Companilactobacillus allii: one gene and its partner. The protein of the gene in region 1 interacts with the protein of each later gene in a pairwise test. Links are inferred from orthologs where the notes say so. Each region holds a gene or a part of one and is shown in the gene's direction. Other genes may lie near its edges. The genes, in order: BTM29_RS12545 and recJ.

Region 1 (3,336 bases):
GATAGCTTAGAAAGTCTAGAACACGTTGATCAAGGTCTACTAGAAAAGTATTCACCAACCGAACAGCAAAAGATTACTCGCGCAGTCAAAGATTTGCGAACAATCATGGCTGTTAAGCAAGTTATTCAAACGCAATACCATGAAGTATTGAAAAGAGCCTTTCCTAATGGTGATTTAGATGATCTTTCACTAGTTAAACAGGAACAGGCTTACACAGCCGTGATGTACTATGATCCAACTTTAAAGCCATTAAAAGTCGAAACAATGGAACAATGGCAAGCAAATCCACCACAGGTTTTCAGTACCCAAGAACATCAATTAGGGTTAGCTTATTTGTCGGGACAGCTTAGCTTAGATCAGTTAGAAAATCATCACTTACAACGGGTTTTAAAGCATGATGGCACTAAACAACTCTTTTTTGGCGAATGCAAAGTCGATCCAACGATTAAGAACAGTCAAATCGAGAAAATCCAAAAGCAGTTAAAAGAGCAACAAGATAAGGACGATCAATACAGAAAAGCAAATATCGGACATTATCAACCACTGAACTACAAGCCGGTTAGTCCAGACTATTACTTAAAGACGGCCTTTAGTAACGCAATCATGACCGCCCTATATGCTCGTGATGAAGATTACCAACGGCAAAAACAAGAACGCGGCTTAAAAGAAACCGAGTGGGAAATGACGAAAAAGCAGCGGCAACACCAAACTCGAAACCGGCATGAAGATGGGGGCATGCACTTGTAATCACAAAATTAGCGATTGGTTAATTGGAATGAATGGCAGCCCTTTATACACCTTGCTATTAAGACAAAACGGGGTGCGCGGGGTGTACTCGATTGGTCGAGTACAGACGCCAACTTTGTATATGGTTTATCAAAGAGACCAGGCAATCAAAAACTTTAAGCCGGAACCCTATTTTGAACTAAATGCTGAAATTCTTGCTAATCAGCAAAAATTCGTCGCAAAATTAGACCCCTATCAGCGATTTAAAGATGAAACAGGGCTAATGACATTCATGCAAGCTAAACACGTTCAGAAAGGCTCACAGGGCGGTTTAATCAAGGACGTCCAAAAACAGGCTAAAAAGCGTGCTAGTCCCCAACTATTCTCACTATCCAGTCTGCAAAGTGCCATGAATAAACGTTATCACGCCAGCGCCAGCCAAACCTTAGCAGCCATTCAAAGTTTATATGAAGCCAAGTTGTTGAGTTACCCCCGCACCGATTGTGCTTATATAACTGATGAAGAATTTGAGTACTTAGTGGCTAATCTGACGAAGTATCTGGGTTTAGTCTCTAAGCAAGTCGCTGTAACCAATACAACCCCAAATAAACGTTACGTCAATGGGAAAAAGGTTGAAGAACATTACGCCATTATCATGACTAAAGTTGTGCCGACTAAAGAGAAACTAGCCAGCTTACCTAAATTACAGCAACAAGTCTATGACTTAGTTTTAAAAACGACGTTAGCGATGTTTGCTGATCCGTACGAGTACGAGGAAACCACCATTATCACCCAAGTTGGTGCCGCCAATTTTAAAGCAACCGGTAAGGTCCCAACTAAGCAAGGCTGGCAAGCTTTATTTGATGATCACAAAGCCGACCAGCAAGAAACAGCCACCTTACCACTCGTTCATCAGGGCGATCAGGTTCAAGCAAATCTGCAAACACCGCAAAAAGAAACGACCCCACCCGTGCCATTTACCGAAGGTACCCTGATTACGGCAATGAAGACAGCCGGCAAAACGCTTGATGATGAAGAAGCCCAGGCGATTCTCAAAGATGTGCAAGGCATTGGGACAAGTGCGACCCGGGCCAATGTGCTGGAAGTGTTAAAAAAACGCGGCTATTTGTTTACTGAAAAGAACAAGCTCCACGTCAGTGAAGCGGGAACTACTTTATGTAAAGCGGTCGAACTCGAACCCTTGCTAACTAGCCCAGAAATGACGGCTAAATGGGAGCAAGCGTTACAACAAATCAGTACCGAAGAACGCACCCCGGATAACTTTTTGAGCCAAATCAAAAAGTTCGTGGCAAAATTGATTGCTGATGTCCCCGAGCAATTGACTGGCAGTTCAGCCATTAAGCAACAAATCGATCACCAACAGCAAACGCAAAAAGCCGCCGAAGTATTCTTAGAAACGCCGCAAGCGACCGTTTTAAATAAACAGAAGTTTTACATTGTGAAGCCTAAGCAAGGCGAAGACTTTACCTTACCCAAGAAATGGAGCAGCAAAACCCTTGGTAAAACTGCGATCAAAGCCTTAGTCACCAAGGGTGAAACCAGCAAACTAAAGGGATTCAAGAACAAAAAGGGAAAGCCGTTTGACGCCAAGTTAAAGCTTGACGGCCATAAATTAAGTTTTGATTTTGATTAGATCCTGTCTACCGCCCTTCACGTTGTTCCGGTTGGTGAACCCGTCATTTAGGTTCACTTTTACAACCCCAAAAGTAAACCTAAATAACGGGTAAGATTAGCAAAACAAAGGAGATCATAAATATGGATAACGAATTAGCAGTCATTGGGAGTGAATTACCTGTTCTGCAGGCTAAAGAACCCTACAAGTATTTAAAGGAAATCACTGGTAACGGCGCTTATTATCAAGTAGCTTGGCAAAAATTATCTGACGGTTACGTTGCCCTTTATGGCACGACCTCGATTCAAATAAGATCATTGCCGACATTGAATGATATTTTTGAAGATGAGGAGGGGTAGACAATGCCGAGTAAAGCAGACGTTAAAGCCTGGAAAGCACAATTGGTTGCCCAGGCTGAACAACAAATCCTAAAATTAACTGATAGTGGCCAATTTAAAAAGTACCTCAATACCTTGGCTAAATTCCATCATTATAGCGCCAGAAACATTGATTTGATTTATGCTTAAATCCGCAAGCGACCCAGGTCGCGGGATTTAAGCAATGGCAAACAGATTTTAACCGCACCGTTAATAAGGGCGCTAAGTCCATTCGAATTGCGGCACCGATTATTAAGAAATTAACACCTGCTGAACAAAAGCGACTTGATACTACCGACGAACGGGCCATTGTTGGTTATCGTTACCTGCCCATCTTCGACGTGGCACAAACTAGTGGTGACCCTGTCCTAAGCGCTAAAGACTTTGTCAAAGAAAATTTGGCCGATCATCAGAATGTGACGAGCTTGTATAATGCATTCAAGGACTATCTCAACCAGCAAACCGACCTTAAAGTCAGTGAAGTGCCTTTAGCGACGCTAAATGGGGCTAAGGGGTATTTTCAACCCAGCACTAATGAAATCGTCATTGGTGGCGATGAGCCCGACAATGCTTTGAAACTAAAGACGTTATATCACGAAT
Region 2 (3,356 bases), on another replicon or contig:
ATTAAAGAATATGCAGTTAGTCGTATTTCTGATTATCATTTGTCATCTTTGACCTCTTCTAAAGTGAAAAAAAATGAAAAAAAAGATGGCGAATTTAATTTCCAAAAAGTTAAACCATTAACGGCAACACAAGTGGCTAAAGCTTCCGTCAGCAATGATGCGGCGGTAATTGGGAAAATGGCTGTACCTTCAGTTGGTTTGTATCTTCCTATTGTAAAGGGATTAAGTGATGATTCTCTTTCAACTGGTGGCGGTACAATGAAAAAAGACGAAAAAATGGGGCAAAACAATTATGCACTAGCCGGTCATTATATGACTAATAAGGGTGCTTTGTTCTCACCACTCGAAAATTCTCAAATTGGTGATAAAGCATATATTACCAATATGAAACGAGTTTATACTTATAAGATTTTTTATAAAAAAATTGTTCCACCAACCGCGGTGTACTTGTTAGATGATACCAAAGGTCAAAAACTTTTAACATTGATAACTTGTGCTGACGGTGGTACTAATCGTTGGGCTATTCAAGCCACATTAGTAAGTAGTGTTCCAGCAAATAAAGCGACACTTTCAGTATTCTCTAAATAAGTCATGTTGTGGCTTATTTTTTTTTTTGAAATACTGTTATAATGATTTAGTTAGTAGGTGATGTAGTGGTATTAATCAATTGGGAAAAACGAAAAAATCCCACTAAAGAAGAGATTTCAAATTTTTCATCTGAAAATGATGTAAGCCAAATTCTTGGTGAATTATTAATGTCTAGAGGATTAACAAAAAAGGCCGATATCGGTGACTTTATTCATACTGATATTGCTGGTTTACAAGATCCGTTTGGATTACATGACATGGATAAGGCATTAGATATTATTGATCAAGCCATTCAAAATGAAAGTAAAATCGCCATCTACGGAGATTACGATGCTGATGGTGTTACCAGTACTTCTATTATGAAATTGACACTGCAGAGATTAGGTGTGAAGCCGATATTTTATATTCCGGATCGTTTCAAAGATGGATACGGTCCTAACTTAGATGTATATAAATTCTTGGCTGATCAGAATATTGATTTGCTTATTACTGTAGATAATGGTGTTAGTGGTAAAGAACAGATTAAGTATTTGAAGGATCGTGGCATTAAAGTCATTGTTACAGATCATCATGATTTACCGGATGAATTGCCGGAAGCAGACGCAATCGTCCATCCAACTATCCCAGGATTTGAGTATACGTGTCCTTATCTTTCTGGAGCTGGAGTTGCATTCAAAATTGCTGATGCATTACTTGGTGATGATGCTTTAGATTTGATTGATATAGCCGCCATTGGTACTATTGCTGATTCTGTGCCACTATTAGGTGAGAACCGTGTCATTGTTACAGAGGGCTTGAAACGCATGGCTGACAACAAGCATGTTGGTCTAAGTGCATTGATCGAGAAGTGTGATCTTAAAATCAATCAAATGACAGAAGAAGATATTGGTTTCAAAGTTGCTCCTAGAATCAATGCATTGGGACGCTTAGCAAATGCTTCTTCAGGAGTTGAATTGTTGACTACTGGGGATGAATCGTTTGCTAAAGAGATTGTTGATGAAACAGAAGACATTAATAGTAAACGACAAGACTTAGTCGCCTTTGCTTTTGATGATTCACAGGTACAAATTAAGGAACAAAAGAATAGTGGTGTCTTGGTTCTTAAAAGTGATAAGTGGCATCAAGGTATTTTAGGAATCGTTGCTAGTAGGGCCGTTGAACAAGAACATAAGCCAACACTGGTTCTTCAATATGATGAGGATTCTGGATTGTACAAAGGTTCTGGTAGAAGTCCTGAGGGATTCAACTTATTTGATGCATTGAATGCTCATAAAGAATTATTTGCAGGTTTTGGAGGACATGCACAAGCCTGTGGCTTTTCAATCGGTAAAGATGAATTAGAAAAACTAGTTCCTTTGTTGCAAACGGAACCAGAAAAGCAAAACTTTGATCCAACTGGTCCAATGACTAAGTTATATGATCTGAATCTTAATATTAGTGATTTGAATTTTGATTTGATTAAAGAGATTGATCAATTAGCTCCGTTTGGAATGGGTAATCCTAAGCCAGTAATTAAGTTATCTAATGTGTCGTTATCAGAGCCTAGATCAATCGGTAAAGATGGTACTCATTTGAAGACTGATGTCGTTGACAAAAATCATAAAATCGGTGCCATTGGTTTTGGAATGTATTCAAAGATTGATTCTTTAAATACGAATGCTTGTGACGTTTATGGTGAGCTAGGAGTCAATGAATGGCGTGGACGTAAGAACTTGCAGTTGATGTTGGATGATTTTCAGGCATCCGCTGAGGGTATGAAAATTAACCAGATGAGTGATATATATATTGATTATCGAAATAAACAAATATCTGGTTCGATTTTGAATAAATTCGATGCAATAGTCTTCTTCAATGAAACTTATTATGAGGCTGCTAATCGAGCACATCCACAAGTTAAGTTGATTATGTACAACGATAGTTTTAGTGGACAAAATGTATTGGTATATGATCGTCCACATAATTTGGATTTATTTAAAGAATTTATAAGTAAGAATAGTTTTGAACATGTTGCATTATATTTCCATACCGACCTGACTAGTCGCTATTTAGGACCTGATATGTCAGCGATGAAGAACTTCTTGAAGTATCTATATACTCATCAAAATGTGAAAGCAGATGGGATGGAATTGGTCGCAGAATATTTGCAATATAAAAAATCTGATATAGATTTCTATTTAAAAGTGTTTTTAGAGCTAGATTTTGTTAAAATAGTAGATGGCTTTGTTGAAAAAGCTAATGCTTCACAACAACGCGAATTGATTGAATCTCCAACATATCTTAAGAGATTACAACGCAATGATGTTGAAAAAATATTAATTGAATCCGACTTTGACAGTCTCTTGTCTTGGATAAGCGATTTTTGCCATAGTTAGATTGAATGGAGAAATTAAAAGATGGATATTGATTTTAAGAAATACGTTGCTAATGTTCCGGATTTTCCAGAACCAGGTGTACTATTTCGTGACATTTCACCATTAATGTTGGACGGTAAGGCATATGCCGCTGCCACAGATGAAATAGTTGAATATGCTAAGAGTCGTGGAGCAGAAATGATTGCTGGACCCGAAGCTCGTGGATTTATTGTTGGGTGCCCTGTAGCCTATAAATTAGGCGTTGGATTTGCCCCAGCACGTAAAAAGGGAAAGTTGCCTCGTGAAACTGAATCTGTTACTTACGATTTGGAATATGGACAAAGTTCACTTTATATGCAAATGGATGCAGTTAAACCAGGTCAAAAAGTATTAGTAGTTGATGATTTGATGGCAACT

Evidence for each region.
Region 2: the proteins of BTM29_RS12545 (region 1) and recJ interact in binary tests that used the Escherichia coli proteins (3 or more experiments, as listed by UniProt). The link is inferred for Companilactobacillus allii from one-to-one orthologs.

The regions. Positions count from the first base shown.
Region 1 is NZ_CP019324.1:4,178-7,513, forward strand. What follows is about bases 52-3,050. They hold BTM29_RS12545 (type IA DNA topoisomerase), read left to right. Parts: upstream 52-721; coding sequence 722-2,380; downstream 2,381-3,050. Other genes in these bases: mobQ (MobQ family relaxase), read left to right, coding at 52-747; BTM29_RS12550 (hypothetical protein), read left to right, coding at 2,503-2,718. Also shown: more of mobQ, read left to right, coding at 1-51.
Region 2 is NZ_CP019323.1:1,835,593-1,838,948, forward strand. Bases 288-3,306 are described here. They hold recJ (single-stranded-DNA-specific exonuclease RecJ), read left to right. Parts: upstream 288-653; coding sequence 654-2,960; downstream 2,961-3,306. Other genes in these bases: BTM29_RS09000 (class A sortase), read left to right, coding at 288-588; BTM29_RS09010 (adenine phosphoribosyltransferase), read left to right, coding at 2,982-3,306. Outside these bases: more of BTM29_RS09000, read left to right, coding at 1-287; more of BTM29_RS09010, read left to right, coding at 3,307-3,356. UniProt on the Escherichia coli protein: Single-stranded-DNA-specific exonuclease.